2 regions of the Streptomyces sp. NPDC016845 genome follow, and region 2 is predicted to be linked to the other one. Evidence: predicted binding sites of a transcription regulator. Region 2 holds the regulator's gene; the other holds the start of a gene.
What was found. The regulator HrcA, encoded in region 2, represses chaperone genes, less so after heat shock. The targets are predictions, from matches to a motif close to TTNGCACTCNGNNNNNCNGAGTGCNAA.
Positions count from the first base shown of each region.

Region 1: a site for HrcA is predicted at 5,860-5,886, ahead of groES (co-chaperone GroES). Genes of this name have one in related genera too.

Region 1 is NZ_JBIRPI010000007.1:20,893-32,283, forward strand. Features, by position in the region: gene ACH4RC_RS19680 (LCP family protein) at 1-261, shown strand, start outside; gene ACH4RC_RS19685 (class I SAM-dependent methyltransferase) at 284-868, opposite strand; gene ACH4RC_RS19690 (YciI family protein) at 976-1,332, shown strand; gene ACH4RC_RS19695 (RNA polymerase sigma factor) at 1,480-2,688, shown strand; gene ACH4RC_RS19700 (class I SAM-dependent methyltransferase) at 2,751-3,980, opposite strand; gene ACH4RC_RS19705 (polysaccharide deacetylase family protein) at 4,174-5,028, shown strand; gene ACH4RC_RS19710 (polysaccharide deacetylase family protein) at 5,025-5,723, shown strand; gene groES (co-chaperone GroES) at 6,031-6,339, shown strand; gene groL (chaperonin GroEL) at 6,460-8,085, shown strand; gene ACH4RC_RS19725 (SDR family NAD(P)-dependent oxidoreductase) at 8,305-9,078, opposite strand; gene ACH4RC_RS19730 (MOSC domain-containing protein) at 9,158-9,835, opposite strand; gene ACH4RC_RS19735 (LysR family transcriptional regulator) at 9,918-10,868, shown strand; gene ACH4RC_RS19740 (WhiB family transcriptional regulator) at 10,949-11,290, opposite strand.
Region 2 is NZ_JBIRPI010000002.1:26,023-37,413, forward strand. Features, by position in the region: gene ACH4RC_RS06005 (SpoIIE family protein phosphatase) at 1-180, shown strand, start outside; gene hemW (radical SAM family heme chaperone HemW) at 223-1,455, shown strand; gene ACH4RC_RS06015 (DUF3097 domain-containing protein) at 1,614-2,429, opposite strand; gene ACH4RC_RS06020 (MBL fold metallo-hydrolase) at 2,464-3,246, opposite strand; gene hrcA (heat-inducible transcriptional repressor HrcA) at 3,411-4,427, shown strand; gene dnaJ (molecular chaperone DnaJ) at 4,428-5,564, shown strand; gene ACH4RC_RS06035 (nitronate monooxygenase) at 5,799-6,899, shown strand; gene ACH4RC_RS06040 (16S rRNA (uracil(1498)-N(3))-methyltransferase) at 6,896-7,642, shown strand; gene ACH4RC_RS06045 (hypothetical protein) at 7,835-8,380, shown strand; gene ACH4RC_RS06050 (S41 family peptidase) at 8,419-11,391, shown strand, end outside.

The sequences.
Region 1 (11,391 bases), on a different contig from region 2:
GTCGGCGAGGTCTCGGCGGACGGCCTCCTGACGGACCCGGCCCGCCTCTACCGCATCGCCGACGCGGCCACCGGCAGCCTCGTCGCCGACACCGGGCTTGACTCCCTCACCGAACTCTCCGACCTGGCCCGCAGCCTGCGCGACCTGCCGGGCGACGCCGTGCGGACCGTCGTCATGCCGGTGGTACCGGCCCCCACGGACGCGAACCGGGTGGTGGCGCGGGAGCCGGAGGCGGCGAAGCTGTGGGAGTCGCTGCGCTGACGTCGGCCCCGACGCCGAAGCGTCACTTCGTGTACGTCAACAGGTAACGCCAGTACAGCAGTTGCCGCACCTCGCTGCCGGGCAGCAGCCGGGCCGCCTCCGCGCGGATCCGCGGCAGCCTCATCTCCGGCTGCCGGACGGGGGCCTTGCGGGAGGGTGTGCGGATGCCCCGGGCGCGTTCGGTGGCGTGGACCGCCGCGCGGGTCAGGGCGTTCGCCGGGGAGGCGACGAGGTCCCGGTAGGTGTGGCCCGCGGAGCAGCCGAGGACGAGGAGGCGGCCGCCCGGGGCGAGGGCGTCGCGGAACCGGGTCAGCGTGGCGAACGGCATGTGGTGCAGGCTGGCCAGGCAGGTGATCACGTCGTAGTGCGCGGGCGGGAGCGGCTCGGTGGAGGCGTCGGCGAGACGGTAGCGCGGGCCACCGCCGGACGCCTCGGCCGCGGCGAGCGTGTCCGGGTCCGGGTCGAGCGCGTCGACCCGGCAGCCCCGGCCGACGAGCCGGCGCGCGAAACGGCCCGTGCCGCAGCCGACGTCGAGCGCGGTTCGGGCGTCGGGCGGCACGTTGCGCAGCAGGAGCCGGTGGTAGTGGTCGTTGTGATCGAAGGGCATACGGGAATTCTTGAAGAATCTCGGCGCTCGTGTCGATCCTGATGCCGGTCGATCGACGCAGGGGTGCAAGCACACCCGCGAGAGCCACGAGAGCACTGGAGACGATCATGCCCCGCTATCTGACGATGGTCCGCGTGGACGAGAACGACGCCCCCGACGGCGGCCCCAGCGAAGAGCTGATGCAGCGCATGGGCGCCCTCATCGAGGAGATGACCAAGGCCGGCGTCCTGCTCGACACGGCGGGTCTGACCCCGACCGCGCAGGGCAAGCGCGTGCACTACGCCAAGGGCGAGATCAGCGTCACGGACGGCCCCTTCACCGAGTCCAAGGAGGTCGTCGGCGGCTACGCGATCATCCAGGCGAAGGACGAGGCCGAGGTCCTTGAGTGGACCAAGCGGTTCCTGCGGGTCCACGGCGAGGAGTGGAACGTCACCTCCGAGATCCGCGAGATAGCGGAGGGCTGAGAGCCTGTCCTCGACAAGAGGCTGACCGGCCGGCGCGGGGCTTTCCCTCCGCCCCGCCCCGGTGTCTGATGGTGGGCTGTGAACGAGCACCGCTCCACGGCCCGCCCGGATACCGCCACCGCCCGCGCCATCGAGACCGTCTTCCGCATGGAGGCCCCGCGCATCATCGCCGCCGTCACGCGCGTCGTGCGTGACGTCGGCATCGCGGAGGAACTCGCGCAGGACGCGCTCGTCGCCGCCCTCGAACAGTGGCCGGAGACCGGCGTGCCCGAGCGGCCGGGCGGCTGGCTCACCGCCGTCGCCCGGCGCCGCGCCGTCGACCTCGTGCGCCGCCGCGAGAACTACGCCCGCAAGCTCGAAGAGGTCGGCAGGGCGACGGAGTTCGCGTACGAGGAGCAGGGCCCCGCCGACCCGGACGACATCGACGACGACCTGCTCCGCCTCACCTTCATGACGTGCCACCCGGTGCTGTCGGCCGAGGCCCGCGTCGCCCTCACCCTGCGCCTGCTCGGCGGCCTGACCACCGCGGAGACGGCCCGCGCGGTGCTCGCCCCCGAGCCGACGGTCGCCCAGCGCGTCGTCCGCGCCAAACGCACCCTCGCCACCCGCAACGTCGCCTTCGAGGTGCCCACTGGCCCCGACCGTGAGGCCCGCCTCGGCTCGGTCCTGGAGGTCATCTACCTCATCTTCAACGAGGGGTACGCGGCCACCGCCGGCGACGACTACCTGCGCCCCGGCCTGTGCGAGGACGCCCTGCGCCTGGCCCGCGTACTCCAGTCGCTGATGCCCAAGGAGCCCGAAGTCCACGCACTGGCCGCCCTGCTGGAGCTCCAGTCGTCCCGCACGGCCACCCGCACGGCCGCCGACGGCTCGCCCGTCCTGCTCAAGGACCAGAACCGGACACGCTGGAACACGCTCCTGATCCGGCGCGGGTTCGCGGCGCTCGGCCGGGCGGACGCGGTGGCGTCGGGACCGCCGGGACCGTACGCGCTGCAGGCCGCGATCGCCGCCTGCCACGCGCAGGCGCACACCTACGAGGAGACCAACTGGGCCCAGATCGCCGCCCTCTACAGCCTCCTCGCCGCCCGCACCCCGTCCCCGGTGGTCCGGCTCAACCAGGCGGTGGCGGTGTCGATGGTGGAGGGCCCGGCCGCGGCCCTGCCCCTCGTGGACGCGCTGGCCGGCGAACCGGCCCTGCGCACCTACCACTTGCTGCCGAGCGTCCGCGCGGACCTGCTCGAACGGATGGGGCGGGTGGCGGAGGCACGGGAGGAGTACGGGCGGGCGGCGGGGCTGGCGCGCAATGAGCGGGAGCGGGAATTCCTCCTGGCCAAGTCCGACCCCGCCCGCGATTGAGCCCCGCACATCCAGCGTCTCCGGCGTTCGGGGAGCGGGGTCCGGGGCAGCGCCCCGCGGCCTCAGCCAAGGGCGACAGGACCCCCGAGAAGCATGGTCGGCGCCCCGGCGACCCGCGTCATGAACACGGTCACCGCCCGCTTCCCGTACGGCTTGGGCATGACTTTGCGCCGCAACTCCTCCGGCTCGACAGCGGACCCCCGCTTCTTCACGGTGAGCACCCCCACCTCCCGCTCCCGCAGCAGCGCCTTCAGCTTCTTCACGTTGAACGGCAGCTGATCCGTGATCTCGTACGCGGCGGCATACGGGGTCGGGCGCGCCTCGTCGCCGGTGATGTACGCGATGGTCTCGTCGATGAGCCCGCCACCCACCTGCTCGGCCACCTCGGCGACGAGATGCGCACGGATGACGGCGCCGTCGGGCTCGTACAGATACCGCCCCACGGACCGCACTCCGGGATCCGGAAGCCCGCGCCCGACGAGCCCCCGCGCCCCGGGCAGCAGCGTGGCCCGCATCCGCCCCGGCTCCGTGCCGAACCACAGCACCGCCTCCTTCACATCACCCCCGTCCGAGATCCACTCGGCGTCGGCCCCGGCCGGGATCGCCTCGTGCGGGATGCCGGGCGCGATCTTCAGCGCGGCGCGCGGGGCGGCGAGCGCGGCGGAGACGGCCCAGGAGAGCGGCGGCGAGTACGCCTCGGGGTCGAAGATCCGCCCGCGCTTGGCGGAACGCCGGGCCGGGTCGACGAAGACGGCGTCGTACGGGGACGTGTCCACCTCCGTCACGTCCGCCTCCCGCACCTCGATGAGGCCGTCGAGACCGAGCGCGGCGGCGTTGGCGCGCGCGACGGCGCAGGTGTGCGGGTCGCGGTCGACGGCGAGCACCGAGATGCCCGCGCGGGCCAGGGCGATCGCGTCGCCGCCGATGCCGCAGCACAGGTCGGCGACGGAGCGGACGCCGAGCGAGCGGAAGGACGCGGCGCGGTGGGCGGCGACCCCGCCGCGGGTGGCCTGCTCGACCCCGTTCGGCGTGAAGTACATGAGGCCCGCGTCCTCGGCCCCGAACTTCGCGACCGCCCGCTGCCGCAGCCGCGCCTGCGCGAGCGCCGCCGAGACGAGCGGGGCCGGGTGGTCGCGGCGCAGCCGGGTGGCGAGGGCGAGCTCCTGCGCCGGATCGTGCTCGCGCAAGGCGTCGAGCAGGGCCTGGCCCTCCGGGGCGAGGAGGGCACGGAAGTCGGCGGCGGCGTCGGCCGAGGCGTTCTCGGAAGCGGGGGATGCACTCACTCGGTCCATTGTGGGCCAGTCGGAGGACCGTACGGACGCGGTGGCGGTGTCGCCCCCTGACCAGGGCTCTGAGCTGCGAGGATTCGGCGCCATGCGACGAGTGTCGGTACGACAAGATGACAGGGCCCCCGCGACCGCCGCCGGGCCGGCGCGCGCGCGACCCGCCCGCCGGGCCGTGGCGCCGACGACGGCGGCGCTGGCCATGGCGGTCCTCGCGACGGCGGCGCTCGCGACGGCCTGCGCGAGCGATCCGGACGACACCGGCGACCCGCCGCCGTCGGCACCGGCCGTCGCCGGCGACGCGGCGCGTCCGGCCCTCGGCCAACAGGCCCGGCGCGCGGCGGCGGCCCGGCGCTGGGGCCTGGCCAGGACCCCCCTCACCGCACCGAAGCCGCCCACGAGGAAACCGGTCATCAGGCCGCGCGCGGGGTTCGAGGTCGACGGCCAGGACCGCCTCGCCCTGCCGCCGGTCTTCACGACCGTGCCGACCACGGACAAGGTCGTCTTCCTCACCATCGACGACGGCGCCGAGAAGGACCCGCGCTTCCTGCGGATGATGAGCGACCTGCAGATCCCGTACTCGGCGTTCCTGACCGACACGGAAGTCAGGAAGAAGAAGCCCGGCTACGCGTACTTCAAGAAGGCCCGCTCGCTGGGTGCGACCCTCAACAATCACACCCTGCACCACCGCTTCCTGCCGGACCTCTCCTACGCGCAGCAGAAGCACGAGATCTGCGGCATGCAGGACAAGCTCGAGGACCACTACGGCAAACGCCCCACCCTCTTCCGCCCCCCGTACGGCGACTACGACCAGGACACCTTGAGAGCCGCCAAGGCCTGCGGCATCGAGCACGCGCCGATCTGGAACGCCGAGGTGTTCGCCGACCGCATCGACCACCGCGAATGGGACCGGTCCCTCCACCCCGGCGACATCGTCCTCACGCACTTCCGGGGCCGCGAGGACTGGGCGGGCACGATGCCCGACATGGCCCGCACGTTCCTGGACCGTGTCACCGCCGAGGGGTACGCGGTGGCGCGCCTCGAGGACTACCTGTGACACCGCGCCGCACCGTCGCCGGCACCCTGGCGGCCGCCCTGCTCCTCACCGGCTGCGCCCAGTCCGTCGACCCGATCGAACGGATGGGGCGCAAGGCGGCGCAACGGGTCCGCCACCATCACCCGGCCCCGGCGGCGGCACCACCGGCCGGTACTGCGCCGACCGTCCCTCCCGTGGTCGACCACATCCCCACCCGCGACAAGGTCGTCTTCCTGACCTACGACCTCGACGGCGACGGCGGAAGGCCCACGGACCCCGCCTTCCTGGCGCTGGTCCGCGACAGCCACCTGCCGCTCACGGTCTTCACCGCCGGGCCGGGCCGCCACGATTCCCTGGGACGGCTGCGCGCCCTGGGCGCCGACCTCGAGAACCGCACCTTCACGCACCCCGCCCTGCCCGGCCTCGGCTACGTGGAACAGCACACGCAGATCTGCGCCCAGCAGAACCACCTCAGGTCCCGCTTCGGCCGGACCCCGCGCCTGCTCCGCCCGCCGTCAGGCGCGTACGACGCGACGACGCTGAGAGCAGCGGCGGCCTGCGGCATCAAGGCAATCGTCCTGTGGACCCCCGACCCGACGACCCTCCACCCGGGGGCCATCATCCGCACAACCCCGAGCAAGAGCCTGACCGGCAGGCTGCTGCGCGAGATCCGGCACCAGGGCTACGAGGTGGCCGCGCTGAGCGACTACCTGTGAAGGCTCACCGCTCAGGGGCGCGGGGAACTGCGCGACAAGCCACGACGACGGCGCACTCGGCAACGAACCGAACCCCACGGCGGGGCTCCCGTCACCGAGCGCAGGCCCACCGAAGACCCGCCGCGTCGCCGGACGATTGGCACTCCGCTTGACCGAGTGCTAATCGCGGTCATAGTCTCAACCCTGGCACTCGCCACTGGAGAGTGCCAACAGCGACGGGCAGGTCCGGCACCCGCGACGACGGATCCACCTGGTCGCCACCTCAGACTCTTAACCCCGTGAGATCTCCGAAGGGGGAGACCGGATCGTGACGACCGCCAGCTCCAAGGTTGCCATCAAGCCGCTCGAGGACCGCATTGTGGTCCAGCCGCTCGACGCCGAGCAGACCACGGCCTCCGGCCTGGTCATTCCGGACACCGCGAAGGAGAAGCCCCAGGAGGGCGTCGTCCTCGCCGTGGGCCCGGGCCGCTTCGAGAACGGCGAGCGCCTGCCGCTCGACGTGAAGTCCGGCGACATCGTGCTGTACAGCAAGTACGGCGGCACCGAGGTCAAGTACAACGGCGAGGAGTACCTCGTCCTCTCGGCGCGCGACGTCCTCGCGATCGTCGAGAAGTAAGCGGCCTGAAAAAGCAGCTTTTGATGTGAAGTGCGCCCCTGGCACCCGCGACCGTAAGAAGCCGGGGTCAGGGGCGTTCTTCGTTCACCCCTAGTTTTTCGAGAGGGCTGAAACGCTCCCATGGCGAAGATCCTGAAGTTTGACGAGGACGCCCGTCGCGCCCTCGAGCGCGGCGTCAACAAGCTTGCCGACACGGTCAAGGTGACGATCGGTCCCAAGGGCCGCAATGTCGTCATCGACAAGAAGTTCGGCGCTCCCACCATCACCAACGACGGTGTGACCATCGCCCGCGAGGTCGAGGTCGAGGACCCGTACGAGAACCTCGGCGCGCAGCTGGTGAAGGAGGTGGCGACCAAGACCAACGACATCGCGGGTGACGGTACGACCACCGCCACCGTGCTCGCCCAGGCCCTGGTCAAGGAGGGTCTGCGCAACGTTGCCGCGGGCGCCTCCCCGGCCGCCCTGAAGAAGGGCATCGACGCCGCGGTCAAGGCCGTGTCCGAGGACCTCCTCGCCACCGCCCGCCCGATCGACGAGAAGTCCGACATCGCGGCCGTCGCCGGTCTGTCCGCCCAGGACAGCCAGGTCGGCGAGCTCATCGCCGAGGCGATGGACAAGGTCGGCAAGGACGGTGTCATCACCGTCGAGGAGTCCAACACCTTCGGTCTGGAGCTCGACTTCACCGAGGGCATGGCCTTCGACAAGGGCTACCTGTCCCCGTACTTCGTCACCGACCAGGAGCGTATGGAGGCCGTCCTCGACGACCCGTACATCCTGATCCACCAGGGCAAGATCGGCTCGATCCAGGACCTGCTCCCGCTCCTGGAGAAGGTCATCCAGTCCGGCGGCTCCAAGCCGCTCCTGATCATCGCCGAGGACGTCGAGGGCGAGGCCCTGTCGACCCTGGTCGTGAACAAGATCCGCGGCACGTTCAACGCCGTCGCGGTCAAGGCCCCCGGCTTCGGCGACCGCCGCAAGGCGATGCTCCAGGACATGGCCACCCTCACCGGTGCCACCGTCATCGCCGAGGAGGTCGGCCTCAAGCTCGACCAGGCCGGTCTGGACGTGCTCGGCTCCGCCCGCCGCGTCACCATCACCAAGGACGACACCACGATCGTCGACGGTGGCGGCAACAAGGCCGACGTCGAGGGCCGCGTCAACCAGATCAAGGCCGAGATCGAGAACACGGACTCCGACTGGGACCGCGAGAAGCTCCAGGAGCGCCTCGCGAAGCTCGCCGGCGGCGTCTGCGTCATCAAGGTCGGTGCCGCGACCGAGGTCGAGCTCAAGGAGAAGAAGCACCGTCTGGAGGACGCCATCTCCGCGACCCGCGCCGCGGTCGAGGAGGGCATCGTCTCCGGTGGTGGCTCCGCGCTCGTCCACGCCGTGAAGGTCCTCGAGGGCTCCCTCGGCAAGGAGGGCGACGAGGCCACCGGTGTCGCCGTCGTCCGCCGCGCCGCCGTCGAGCCGCTGCGCTGGATCGCCGAGAACGCGGGCCTCGAGGGCTACGTCATCGTCTCCAAGGTCGCCGAGCTCGAGAAGGGCTTCGGCTACAACGCCGCGACCGGCGAGTACGGCGACCTGGTCAAGGCCGGCGTCATCGACCCGGTCAAGGTCACGCGCTCCGCCCTGGAGAACGCCGCGTCCATCGCCTCCCTGCTCCTGACGACCGAGACCCTGGTCGTCGAGAAGCCGGCGGAGGAGGAGCCCGAGGCCGGCGGCCACGGGCACGGCCACTCCCACTGACGCGCTCCGCTTCAGTGACCTGAGGCCCGGCTCCCTGTGTTTCGGGGGTCGGGCCTCCTGGCTTTTCCGGGGCGCGTCTGCCCAGACCTGCTCGTCGCCGGGTGCGGGTGGTGTGTGGCTGGTCGCGCAGTTCCCCGCGCCCCTGGCGGGGCCGGGCCTCAGTGCGTTCAGCTGGCCCCACAGCCCGAGCCCAGGGCCACGCCTTTCCTCTCTACTGGTCTACTGGGGACCGTACTTCCGGCCTGTCCGTGACGTCACCCCGCCCAGCAAGCCCCGCGGGGTCACCTTCACCACGCCCATCAGCGCCTTGTACCTGGGGTCCGGGATCGACAGGGACTTGCCGCGGTTCAGGTCCGTGAGCGCCGCCGTGACCAGCTTGTCGGCGTCGAGCCACATCCACTTCGGGATGTTGTCCGTGCCCATCCCGGCGCGCTCGTGGAACTCCGTACGGACGAAGCCGGGGCAGAGCGCCATCAGCCGGACCCCGGAACCCGCCAGATCCTTGGCCACGCCCTGGGTGAACTGGACGACCCAGGCTTTCGAGGCCCCATACGTGCCGCGAGGCACGAACGCCGCCACCGACGCCACGTTGATCACACCGCCGCGGCCGCGCTCGCGCATCGCGCCGGTCGCCGCCGAGGTGAGCCGAAGGACGGCCTCGCAGTGCACCTTCAGCATCGTCAGCTCGTCGGCCATGGGCACGTCCAGGAAGCTGCCCTTGTTGCCGAAGCCGGCGTTGTTGATCAGCAGGTCGACCGCGGCCTTCGGGTCGGCCAGGCGTCTCTCGACCGTCGCGATGCCGTCGTCCGTGGCGAGGTCGGCCGTGAGGACCTCGGCCTCGATGCCGTGCCGGTCGTGCAGCTCGGTCGCCTGCTCCTGGAGCCGCTTCGTGTCGCGGGCGACGAGCACCAGGTTGTGTCCGTCGGCGGCGAGGCGCCGGGCGAAGGCGGCGCCGATGCCCGCGGTGGATCCCGTGATCAGTGCCGTAGTCATGGAGCAAGGTTAGTGAGGGGCGGGCGGTGGTCGTGATCATCGGGCGGGTCTGCCCCAACCCCTCACCTGCCCGCACCCCTCACGCCGTACGCGCGCCGTTCTTCTCCGCATACGTCCGCGCCGTCGCCGCCACCTCGCCGTGCAGCGCGTCCCCGGCCGCAAGGACCCGCGGCAGCAGCTCCCGCTCCGTCATCAGCGCGCGGAACTCGAAGGAGACGGTCACCTCGTGCGCGGGGCGGTGCACGACCTCGATGGTGTCGCCCGCGCGGATCTCACCCGGCTCTATCACCCGCAGATAGGCGCCCGGCCGCCGCTGCTGCGTGAACCGCTTGACCCAGCCCTTCTCACCCAGGTGACCTTGGAAGGTCTTGCACGGGATACGGCTCGCGCTGACCTCCAGGAGCAGGTCGCGGCCGATCCGCCAGCGCTCGCCGATCTTCGCGCCGCACACGTCGACGCCCTCGGTGGTGAGGTTCTCGCCGAAGGAGCCGCTGGGCAGGGTGCGGCCGAGCGCGCGCTCCCACTCGTCGAGGTCCTCGCGGGCGAACGCGTACACCGCCTGGTCGTTCCCGCCGTGGTGGCGCGTGTCGCACACGCTGTCCCCCGCGACGCCGCTCGCTCCCGTGCCCTTCGGCCCCGGCGCGCTCACCCGGACCGGGCCCTCGACCGGCTGCTTGTCGATGCCGGTCACGCCGTCGGGCTGGGCGGTGTAATCGACGGCCTTGGCGCGGCCCAGGTTCAGCGACAGAAGCTTCATGACATCGCACGGTACGGGACCTGCCGTCAAAGCCGCCACGCGGTATTCGGCGATCGCCCCAAGCGGCGCTTATGCTTGAACCATGATCGAGGCCCGGCACCTTCGTGTCCTGCGCGCCGTCGCCGCCACCGGCTCCTTCTCGGCGGCGGCCCGCGAACTGGGCTGCACGCAGCCCGCCGTCAGCCAGCAGATGAAGGCCCTGGAGTCGTCGGCCGGTACGCCGCTGCTGATCCGCACGGGCCGTGAGATGCGGCTGACGCAGGCCGGTGAGGCGCTCGTACGCCACGCGGCGGGCATCCTCGCCGGGCTCACCGCCGCCGAGGAGGAGATCGCCGCGATCGCGGGCCTGCGCGCGGGCCGCGTCCGCCTCGTCTCCTTCCCGAGCGGCAGCTCGACCCTCGTCCCGACCGCCCTCGCCGCCCTGCGCGCCGAACACCCCGGCACCCGTGTATCGCTGGTGGAGGCAGAGCCCCCGCGCTCGGTGGAGATGCTGCGCGAGGGCGACTGCGACGTGGCTCTCGCCTTCCGTTATGAGGGGCGGCGCGAAGCGCCTCAGCAGAAGGGCGGTGGCGGGCGACGGGAGGGCGAAGGCGCCCATGCCGCCGAGGAGTGGGACGACCTCGTCGTGCGGCCGCTGCTCGCCGACCGGCTCGTCGGGCTCGTCGCCGAGGGGCATCCGCTCGCCGACGCGGGCTCGGTCACCATCGACGCGTTCGCCGACGACCCCTGGATCGCGGGCTGCCCGCGCTGCCGCCGACAGCTCGTCGAGGTCTGCCGGGGCGCCGGGTTCGCCCCGCGCATCGACTTCGCCACGGACGACTACCCGGCGGTGGTCGGCCTGGTCGGCGCGGGGCTCGGAGTTGCCGTCCTTCCCGAACTGGCCATCGAATCCGTTCGGCCCAAGGGTGCACGCACAGTGACGGTGGAGCCGCCCGTGCGACGCGAGATCGTGGCGCTCACGCTGCCCGATCTGGCCCAGGTCCCGGCGGTCGCCGCGACCCTCGACCACCTGGCGAAGGCCGCCGCCCGCTGAGTCCGGGCCTCGCGCGGCGCCCGTCAGGCCTGCTGGAGAAACGTTCCTTCAGTGATTCGCGGTGATGTGTCGGTGAGCCGTCAGTGTCCCGGCTCGGTGGGTGCGGAACCGCCGACGGCCGCCGCCGACGCCGTGACGAGCCGGTTGCGGGCCCGCCCCATCAGCTCTTCGCGCTCGTCCTCGGTGAGGCCGCCCCACACGCCGTACGGCTCCCGCACCTGAAGGGCGTGAGCTGCGCACTCCGCGCGGACCGGGCACCTCATGCAGACCTCTTTCGCCGAGTTCTCACGCGCGCTGCGCGCCGCTCCTCGCTCGCCCTCCGGGTGGAAGAAGAGCGAGCTGTCGACCCCGCGGCAGGCCGCGAGGAGCTGCCAGTCCCAGAGGTCGGCGTTCGGTCCGGGAAGGCGGGAGAAATCTGCCATTGCGTAGTCCCCTTGTAGCCGGTTGTGGCCGGTTTCATCCGGTTGTGGCGCGGATACGGTGCCTGACCGTACATCTACTATCTAAGGAGATGAAAATATGA
Region 2 (11,391 bases):
ACCGAGCGCCGCTCGGGACACCGCCAGTTCGACGACGACGACGGGCTCGCCCAGGCCCTCTCCGGCTGCGCCGGGCTCACCGCCCAGCTGCTCGCCGAACACATCCGGCGCCTGGTGCACGCGTACGCGGACGCGCCGCCGGACGACGGCCTCGCGCTGCTTGTCCTTCAGGCGATGTGAGCGTGGCGTCCGGCTTGCGGCGGGCTGCTGGACAATGGGGGTATGCCTTCCGCTCTTCCCGATGGTGAGCCCGTGCCCGACGACGGGGCGCTGCCCGCCTCCGCCCTCGCCGGCGCCGCCGATCGGCCCCTCGGCTTCTACCTGCACGTCCCGTACTGCGCCACCCGCTGCGGCTACTGCGACTTCAACACCTACACCGCGACCGAGCTGCGTGGCACCGGCGGCGTGCTCGCCTCCCGCGACAACTACGCCGAGACCCTGATCGAGGAGGTCCGGCTCGCCCGGAAGGTGCTCGGCGACGACCCGCGCCCCGTGCGGACCGTCTTCGTCGGCGGCGGCACGCCCACGCTGCTGCCCGCCGCCGACCTCGTACGGATGCTGGGCGCGATCCGTGACGAGTTCGGGCTCGCCGACGACGCGGAGGTGACGACGGAGGCGAACCCGGAGTCCGTCGACCCCGCCTACCTCGCCGCACTGCGCGCCGGGGGCTTCAACCGGGTCTCCTTCGGCATGCAGAGCGCCCGGCAGCACGTGTTGAAGATCCTCGACCGTACGCATACGCCCGGGCGGCCCGAGGCGTGCGTCGTGGAGGCGCGGGCGGCCGGGTTCGAGCACGTCAACCTCGACCTCATCTACGGCACCCCGGGCGAGAGCGACGACGACTGGCGGGCCACCCTCGACGCCGCGCTCGGCGCCGGGCCCGACCACATCTCCGCGTACGCGCTCATCGTCGAGGAGGGCACGCAGCTCGCCCGGCGCATCCGGCGCGGCGAGGTGCCCATGACCGACGACGACGTGCATGCGGACCGGTATCTCATGGCCGACGAGGCGATGGGCTCCGCCGGGTTCGAGTGGTACGAGGTGTCGAACTGGGCCACGTCGGAGGCGGGGCGGTGTCTGCACAACGAGCTGTACTGGCGCGGGGCCGACTGGTGGGGGGCCGGGCCCGGGGCGCACTCGCACGTGGGCGGGGTGCGGTGGTGGAACGTGAAGCATCCCGGGGCGTACGCGGGTGCGCTGGCCGCGGGGCGGTCGCCCGGGGCGGGGCGGGAGGTTCTGGGGGATGAGGACCGGCGGGTCGAGCGGATCCTGCTCGAGCTCCGGCTTCGGGACGGGTGCCCTGTGTCGTTGCTGAAGCCTGCCGGGCTGGGTGCCGCGCGCAAGGCTGTGCGGGACGGGTTGCTGGAGGCCGGGCCGTTCGACGCGGGACGGGCCGTTCTGACGTTGCGGGGGCGGTTGCTGGCCGACGGGGTCGTGCGGGATCTGGTCGACTGACCCGCCCTCGCCGGGCTGCCGCTGACGCCCTCTTCAGCGCTTGCCCGGCGCTGGGGTGCCGCCTTGCCCACCCGTGCCGCCCCGGGCGGCGGACTGCCCAGGACGGCGCGGGGCGGGCGGCGGAGGCGGTGGCCGAGCGGGCCCGGACGGGCCGGCGGTCAGGCCGTCACGAAGTCGATCAGTTCCTCGACGCGGCCCAGTAGCGCCGGCTCCAGGTCCCTGTACGTGTGGACCCGCGACAAGATGTGCTGCCACGCCTCGCCCGTGTTGGCCACGCGCCAGCTCAGCGCTCGGCAGACGCCCGTCTTCCAGTCCTGGCCGTGGGGGACGCGGGGCCAGGCGTCGATGCCTACGGAGGAGGGCTTCACGGCCTCCCAGATGTCGATGTAGGGGTGGCCGACGACCAGGGCGTGAGGGCTGGTGACCGACTGGGCGATGCGGTGTTCCTTCGTGCCGGGGACCAGGTGGTCGACCAGGACGCCGAGGCGCGCGTCGGGGCCCGGGGCGAACTCCGCCACGATCGCGGGGAGGTCGTCGACGCCCTCCAGGAACTCGACGGCGACGCCCTCGATGCGCAGGTCGTCGCCCCAGACGCGTTCGATCAGCTCGGCGTCGTGCTTGCCCTCGACGTAGATGCGGCCCGCGCGGGCCACGCGCGCGCGGGCGCCCGGGACGGCGACCGAGCCGGAGGCCGTGCGGGTGGGCCGGGCCGGGCCGCCGGCGGAGGGGCGGACCAGGGTGACGACCTTGCCCTCCAGGAGGAAGCCGCGCGGCTCCATCGGGAACGCGCGGTGCTTGCCGAAGCGGTCCTCCAGGGTCACCGTCGGGCCCTGCGCCGTCTTCTCGACGCGGACGACCGCGCCGCAGAAGCCCGTGGCGACCTCCTCCACGACCAGGTCCGGTTCGGCCGGGACCTCGGGGACGGACGTCTTCCGCTTCCATGGAGGCGTGAAGTCAGGGCTGTACTGGCGCATTCGGCCGACGATAAGCAAAACCCGTCCGTACGGGCTACGACACGCCGAATCGCGCCGCCAATGTGGCGCGCTGCTCGCGGACAAACTCCGCATTCACCACTGATCCGTGCCCGGGGACGTAGCGCGCGTCCTCGCCGCCGAGGGCGAGGAGCCGGTCCAGCGCCTCCGGCCACAGGCGCGGGGCCGCGTCGGTGCCCGCCTGGGGTTCGCCGGACTCCTCGACCAGGTCGCCGCAGAAGACGATCTCGGGGCCGTCGCCCGTTCCGGCGGGGACGAGGACCGCGAGATCGTGAGCCGTGTGGCCGGGGCCGACGTTCGCGAGCAGGACCTGGACGCCGCCCCCCAGGTCGAGCGTGCGTTCGCCGCAGATGCGGTGGGCCGGGGTGACGAGGAGGTCGGCCGCCTCGGCCGCCGCGTCGGGGTCGACCCCATGACGTACGGCAGCGGCGCGCAGGACGTCGGCGCCGTCCCGCGTGAAGACGGTGTCGATGCCCACGGCCCCGTACACCTCGACGCCCGCGAAGGCGGCCGTGCCGAGCACATGGTCGAAGTGGGGGTGCGTGAGTGCGATGTGCGCCACCCGCGCGCGGGTGCCGAGCAGGCGGCGGGTGTCCGCGCGCAGGCGGGCCCCTTCGCGCAGGGTGGATCCGGCGTCGATGAGCAGGGCCGCGTCGTCACCCACGACCAGGCCGGTCGTGCAGTCCCAGCCCGGCAGCCGGACGCGGCCCACGCGCGGCGCGAGCTCTTCCCAGCCCGCGGACCGCCAGTCGATGCCCGCCGTGTTCTCCTCGTTGTCGCCGCTCGCCGTGCTTTTCATGAGGTCGACGCTAGCGGCCTTGCCCGGTCCGTACCCACCGGCCGTACACTGAGCCGGGGACGACTGGCACTCGCGCGCAGTGAGTGCCAAAACGGAAAGATCGCAACGATCACCACGACGACCTCGTGTTGATCTCGGAGACGGTTGCTGGAGGTGTGCGCCCGATGCTCAGTGAACGCAGGCTCGAAGTGCTGCGCGCCATCGTCCAGGACTACGTCGGCACCGAGGAGCCCGTCGGCTCCAAGGCGCTGACCGAGCGGCACAGCCTGGGCGTCTCACCGGCGACGGTGCGCAACGACATGGCCGCTCTGGAGGACGAGGGGTTCATCGCCCAGCCGCACACCAGCGCCGGGCGCATCCCCACCGACAAGGGGTACCGCCTCTTCGTCGACAAGCTCACCGCGGTGAAACCGATGACGGCGCCGGAGCGGCGCGCCATCCAGAACTTCCTGGAGGGCGCCGTCGACCTCGACGACGTCGTCGGCCGGACCGTGCGGCTGCTCGCGCAGCTGACGCGGCAGGTCGCGGTCGTCCAGTACCCGTCCCTGACCCGGTCCACCGTGCGCCATGTCGAGCTGCTCGCGCTCGCGCCCGCCCGTCTGATGCTCGTACTGATCACGGACACCGGGCGCGTGGAGCAGCGGATGATCGACTGCCCGGCGCCGTTCGGCGAATCGTCCCTGGCGGATCTGCGTGCGCGGCTGAACAGCCGTGTCGCGGGCCGCAGGTTCGCCGATGTGCCGCAGTTGGTGCAGGACCTGCCCGAAGCCTTCGAGGCGGAGGACCGCTCCACGGTCACGACGGTGCTCTCCACTCTCCTGGAGACGCTCGTCGAGGAGACCGAGGAGCGGCTGATGATCGGCGGCACCGCCAACCTCACCCGCTTCGGGCATGACTTTCCCCTCACCATCCGGCCGGTTCTGGAAGCCCTTGAGGAGCAGGTCGTGCTCCTCAAGTTGCTTGGTGAGGTGGGCGATTCGGGCATGGCGGTACGCATCGGCCACGAGAACGCCCACGAGGGACTCAACTCCACGTCCGTCGTGTCGGTCGGCTACGGTTCGGGCGGCGAGGCAGTAGCCAAGCTCGGCGTGGTCGGACCGACCCGCATGGATTACCCGGGAACGATGGGAGCAGTACGCGCAGTGGCACGTTACGTCGGACAGATCCTGGCGGAGTCGTAAGTGGCCACGGACTACTACGCCGTACTCGGCGTGCGCCGAGACGCTTCCCAGGACGAGATCAAGAAGGCCTTCCGAAGGCTCGCCCGTGAGCTTCACCCGGACGTGAATCCGGACCCGAAGACACAGGAGCGGTTCAAGGAGATCAACGCCGCCTACGAGGTGTTGTCGGACCCGCAGAAGAAGCAGGTCTACGACCTCGGCGGCGACCCGCTGTCCCAGTCGGGCGGCGGCGGTGCCGGTGGCTTCGGCGCCGGCGGGTTCGGGAACTTCTCGGACATCATGGACGCGTTCTTCGGGACCGCGTCGCAGCGCGGGCCCCGCTCGCGCACGCGCCGGGGACAGGACGCCATGATCCGGCTCGAGGTCGAGCTGGACGAGGCCGCCTTCGGCACCACCAAGGACATACAGGTCGACACGGCTGTCGTCTGTACGACGTGCAGCGGTGAGGGCGCCGCGCCCGGGACCTCCGCGCAGACCTGTGACATGTGTCGCGGTCGCGGTGAGGTCTCGCAGGTCACCCGCTCCTTCCTCGGCCAGGTCATGACCTCCAGGCCGTGCCCGCAGTGCCAGGGCTTCGGCACCGTCGTGCCGACGCCGTGCCCGGAGTGCGCCGGTGACGGGCGGATCCGTTCGCGCCGCACGCTGACGGTGAAGATCCCGGCGGGTGTGGACAACGGGACGCGGATCCAGCTCGCGGGCGAGGGTGAGGTCGGCCCCGGCGGCGGCCCCGCCGGTGACCTGTACGTCGAGATCCACGAGCTGCCGCACCCGGTCTTCCAGCGCCGCGGCGACGACCTGCACTGCACGGTGACCATCCCCATGACGGCGGCGGCCCTCGGCACCAAGGTGCCGCTGGAGACGCTCGACGGCATGGAGGACGTCGACATCCGGCCCGGCACCCAGTCCGGCCAGTCGGTCCCGCTGCACGGGCGCGGCATCACGCACCTGCGGGGCGGCGGTCGCGGCGACCTCATCGTGCACGTCGAGGTGATGACGCCGCAGAAGCTGGAGCCCGAGCAGGAGCGCCTGCTCCGTGAGCTGGCCAAGCTGCGCGGCGAGGAACGCCCCACGGGCCAGTTCCAGCCGGGTCAGCAGGGTTTGTTCTCGCGGTTGAAGGATGCTTTCAACGGGCGGTGAGTGGTGCCGGCGGTGCGGCCGGGGGTCCGGGGGTTGTCCCCCGGATCGGCACAGTCAGCCGGGCCAGCAGGGTTTGTTCTCGCGGTTGAAGGATGCTTTCAACGGGCGGTGACGCCCGGGCGTGTGCGGCACGCGTGCCGCACACGTACCTCATGTGCCGCCCCGGCCGGGGCGGCACATGACCGGCATTGGCGCCGATTCGGTCGTCCGACGCGTACGTGGCACCATGCCGTCATGTCCTCCGCTCTGACCGATCTCTGCCCCTGTCCGATCGTGCAGGCCCCCATGGCGGGCGGCGGGTCCTCGCCCGCGCTCGCGGCGGCCGTGTCCGAGGCGGGCGGGCTCGGGTTCCTCGCCGCCGGATACAAGACGGCGGACGGGATGTACCAGGAGATCAAGCAGGTGCGAGGGCTGACGGGGCGGCCGTTCGGCGTCAATCTGTTCATGCCGCAGCCCGACCTCGCGGACCCGGCGGCGGTCGACGTCTACCGCCACCAGCTCGCCGGCGAGGCCGGCTGGTACCAGACGCGGATCGGCGACCCCGACAGCGGACGCGACGACGGCTACGACGCCAAGCTCGCCGTCCTCCTCGACGAGCCGGTGCCGCTGGTCACCTTCACGTTCGGCTGCCCGACGCGCGAGGTCGTGGAGGCGCTGCGCAAGGCCGGCACCCGTACCGCCGTCACCGTGACGACCGTCGACGAGGCGCTCGCCGCGCAGCGGTCGGGCGCCGACGCCGTGTGCGTCCAGGGCATCGAGGCCGGCGGCCACCAGGGCACCCACCGCGACAACCCCGAGGCCGACGGCAGCGGCATCGGCCTTCTCGCGCTGATCGCGCAGGTACGGGAGGCGGTCCAGCTTCCCATCATCGCGGCGGGCGGCATCATGCGCGGCGCCCAGATCGCCGCCGTGCTCGCGGCCGGGGCCGACCTCGCCCAGCTCGGCACCGCGTTCCTCGTGACCCCCGAGTCGGGCGCGCCCGCACTCCACAAACAGGCCATGACCGATCCGCTGTTCACCCGCACCGAGCTGACCCGGGCGTTCTCCGGGCGGCCCGCGCGCGGACTCGTCAACCGTTTCATGCGTGAGCACGGGCCGTACGCGCCCGCCGCGTACCCGGAGGTCCACCACATGACGTCACCGCTGCGCAAGGCAGCCGCCAAGGCGGGTGACCCGCAGGCCATGGCGTTGTGGGCGGGCCAGGGGCACCGGCTCGCCCGGGAGCTGCCCGCCGGGCAGCTCGTCGAGGTCCTCGCCGCCGAACTCGGTGCCGCCGAGGCCACGCTCGGACAGCGGGGCGGACAGCGCGGCGGACAGCCGGGTGGTGGCGCGTGACCGCCCCGGTGTTCGTGGTCGACGGCGCTGTGCCGGGCGACCGCACGTACGTACTCGACGGCGCGGAGGGGCGGCACGCCGTCTCCGTGAAGCGGCTGCGGGCCGGGGAAGCGCTGGTCCTCACGGACGGGCGCGGGGAGTGGAGCGAGGGCGTCGTCGCCGCGGCCGAGGGCAAGGACCGCCTCGTCGTGGAGGCCGGGCCGGTCAGGTCCGAGCCCGTCGAGCGGCCCCGGATCACCGTGGTGCAGGCGCTGCCCAAGGGCGACCGCGGGGAGCTGGCCGTGGAGACGATGACCGAGACGGGCGTCGACGCGATCGTGCCGTGGGCGGCGTCGCGCTGCATCACGCAGTGGCGGGGCGAGCGCGGGGCCAAGGCCCTCGGTAAATGGCGGGCCACCGCGCGCGAGGCCGGGAAGCAGTCGCGCCGGGTCCGCTTCCCCGAGGTGGCGGAGGCGGCGTCCACCAAGGAGGTCGCGGCGCTGCTCGCGGACGCGGATCTGGCCGTCGTCCTGCACGAGGACCGGGATACGCCGAGCACCGCCCTCGCCGCCGCCGAGCTGCCGGCGGACGGCGAGATCGTGCTGGTCGTGGGGCCCGAGGGCGGGGTGTCGCCGGAGGAGCTGGCCGTGTTCGCGCAGGCGGGAGCAGACCCGTACCGGCTCGGCCGCAGTGTGCTGCGGACGTCGACGGCGGGGACGGCGGCCGTCGCGCTGCTGCTCGGCCGCACCGGACGCTGGAGCTGACAGGCGCCCGGAGCCTGGCCCGGACAGTGGCTGCAACGGCTCTATCCGTGCGGGGGAGCCGGTGTCATTCTGCCGTCCATGGGGGATCTGAGGCGAATCAGTTGGGATGTGCGACGGTTGCGCGCCCCGCATGTGCGACGGTTGCGCGCCCAGCATGTGCGACGGCCACGGGCTCGGTCACGGGCCCCGCGCGTGCTCGCCGCGGGCGGCGCTGTGGCCGTGGTGGTCGCCGGTGCCGTCGCGTGCCAGCCGGTCGAGGGGGAACTGGACACGGTCACCGTCGCCGCGACCACCGATTCCCAGGCCACCCAGGAGCTGAACCGTACGCACGGCAAAGTCGCCTGGATCAGCTGCACGGCGGCGTGGATCGGCCGCGCCCCGTCCGGCGGTTCGACGCCGGACGAGGTGAAGGTCGACTGCCGGGGCCGGACCCGGGACGGCAAGGACATCAGGATCGAGGGGTGGATCTACGGGGTCGTGCCCGGCAAGTGCGTGCGCGGCACGACGATCGCGCGGGTCGACAACAAGGTGTGGTTCCGGCTCCAAGTCCTGGGAAACTGCGCGGCGTTGAGCACCTCCCAGCCCACGTACACGTACACGAAGCCGTCGAACAAGCCGCAGCCGCAGCAGCCGGCGCCGCGCTCCACGCAGCCGGGCGGCACGCGCACCGTCATCGAGACGGTGACGCAGACGGTCAGGGTCCCCGACCCCAACTGCTCGTGCTTTGAAGGGAAATGACCGGCAAAGAGCGATGACGGGCAAATAGAGTGGGCCGGGTGACGAGCCCTGCCTATCTCCGGTTCCCGCACCCGCACGGTGAGACGGTCGTCTTCACCGCCGAGAACGACGTGTGGGCCGCGCCCCTCGACGGCGGCCGCGCCTGGCGCGTCAGCGCCGACGACGTACCCGTCAGCCACCCACGGATCTCCCCGGACGGCACGACCGTCGCCTGGACGTCGCGACGCGACGGCGCGCCCGAGGTGCACGTCGCGCCGCTCGACGGCGGAGCGGCCGACCGCCTCACCTACTGGGGCAGTTGGACCACCGGCGTACGCGGCTGGACGCCCGACGGGCGGGTCCTCGCCACCAGCGCGCACGGACAGGCGACAGCGCGCAGGAGCTGGGCGCGCGCCGTGCCGCTCGACGGCGGCCCCGCCGAAACCCTGCCGTTCGGGCCCGTCGGCGGCGTCGCGTACGGGCCCGGCTCCGCGGTGCTCCTCGGCTCCGCGCCGATGGGCCGCGAGGCCGCCCACTGGAAGCGGTACCGGGGCGGCACCGCGGGCAAGCTCTGGATCGACCGGGACGGCGGCGGCGAGTTCGTCCGGCTCCACGCCGGCCTCGCCGGGAACATCGAGCACCCGATGTGGGCCGGCGAGCGCGTGGCCTTCCTCTCCGACCACGAGGGCACGGGCGCGCTCTACTCCTCCCTCCCCGACGGCTCCGACCTGCGGCGCCACAGCCTGCTCGACGGGTTCTACGCCCGCCATGCCGCCACCGACGGCGCCCGGGTCACCTACGCGAGCGCCGGGCGGCTCTGGATCGTCGACGACCTGGAGGGTGCCGAGCCGCGCCCCATGGACGTGCGGCTCGGCGGGCAGCGGGCGCGTCTGCGGCCGCGCCCCGTCGACGCCGCGCACTGGTTCGGGGCCGCGTCGCCGGACCACACCGGGCGCGGCAGCGCCGTCTCCGTGCGCGGGGCCGTGCACTGGGTGACCCACCGGGGCGGCCCGGCGCGCGCGCTCGCGGCGGAGCCGGGCGTACGGGCCAGGCTGCCGCACACGTTCCGCGTCGACGGCGAGGAACACGTGGTGTGGGTGACCGACGCCGAGGGCGACGACGCCCTGGAGTTCGCTCCCGCGACCGGCGCCGCGCCCGGCGGTACGCCGCGCCGGCTCGGGGCCGGGCGGCTCGGCCGCGTCCTCGGGCTGACCATCGCGCCGGACGGCGGCCGGGTCGCCGTCGCCGCGCACGACGGACGGATCCTCCTCGTCGAACGGGACAGCGGCGACGTACGGGAGGTCGACCGCAGCGAGGACGGGCACGCGACCGGGCTCGCCTTCTCGCCCGACTCGGCCTGGCTCGCCTGGTCGCATCCCGGGCCGCACAGCCTGCGCCAGCTCAAGCTCGCCAACACCGCCGACCTCGCCGTCACCGAGGCGACGCCGCCCCGCTTCAGGGACTCCGCGCCCGCGTTCACCCTCGACGGCAAGTTCCTGGTGTTCCTCTCGGCCCGCTCCTTCGACCCCGTCTACGACGAGCACGCCTTCGACCTCGCGTTCGTGGGCGGCTCACGGCCGCATCTGCTCGCGCTCGCCGCGACGACACCCTCGCCGTTCGGCCCGCAGCGGCACGGCCGTCCGTTCGAACCGGCGGACGCGCCGGGCGCCGAGACCCCCGACAGCGAGGGCACGCCCGTCACCCGCGTCGACCTGGAAGGGCTCGTCGACCGGATCGTGCCGTTCCCCGTCGAGGCCGCCAGCTACTCGACGCTGCGGACCGCCAAGGACGGCGTGCTGTGGCTGCGCCGGCCGGTGCGCGGCGTCCTCGGCGACTCGCGCGCCGACCGCAGCGACCCCGACCCCAAGACCCGGCTCGAACGCTACGACCTCGTTCAGCAGCGCCTGGAGGAGATCGGCTCCGACGCCGACCACTTCGAGGTCACCGGCGACGGCAAGCGGGTGCTCCTGTGGACCGGCGACGCCCTCAAGGTCGTACCGAGCGACCGGCGGCCCTCCCACGACGACGACAGCGACACCAACATCACCGTCGACCTCGCCCGGATCAGCCAGCGCGTCGAACCCGCCGCCGAATGGCGCCAGATGTACGACGAGGCCGGGCGCCTCATGCGGGACAACTTCTGGCGGGCCGACATGGACGGCGTGGACTGGGACGGGGTCCTTGAGCGCTACCGGCCCCTTCTCGCGCAGGTCGCCACCCATGACGACCTCGTCGATCTGCTGTGGGAGGTGCAGGGCGAGCTGGGGACGTCCCACGCGTACGTCACCCCCGGCGGCGGGGGCGGCTCCGCCGCGCGCAGGCAGGGGCTCCTCGGGGCCGACATCTCCCGGCACTCCCGGCACTCCCGGCACGAGGACGGGCCGAACGGTGTGCCACGGTGGGTCGTCGACCGGGTGCTGCCCTCGGAGACCTCCGACCCGCGCGCCCGTTCGCCGCTCGCCGCGCCCGGGGTCGCGGTGCGCGCCGGGGACGCGATCGTGGCGGTCGGCGGGCGGCCCGTCGACCCGGTGGCGGGTCCCGCGCCGCTGCTCGTCGGCACCGCCGGGCAGCCCGTCGAGCTGACCGTGTCGCCCGCGGGCGGCGGTGATCCGCGCCACGTGGTCGTGGTGCCCGTCGCCACCGAGGAACCCCTGCGGTACCACGCGTGGGTCGCCGACCGGCGGGCCTACGTCGACGAGCGCTCGGGCGGGCGGCTCGGCTACCTCCACGTTCCCGACATGCAGGCGCCCGGCTGGGCGCAGATCCACCGGGACTTCGCCGCCGAGGTCGCGCACGAGGGCCTCGTCGTCGACATCCGTGAGAACCGCGGCGGCCACACCTCGCAGCTCGTCGTCGAGAAGCTCGCCCGGCGCGTCGTCGGCTGGGACGTCCCGCGCGGCAGCCGGCCCTTCAGCTACCCGATGGACGCGCCCCGGGGGCCCGTCGTCGCCGTCGCCGACGAGTTCTCCGGCTCCGACGGCGACATCGTCACCGCGGCGATCAAGGCGCTCGGGATCGGGCCCGTGGTGGGT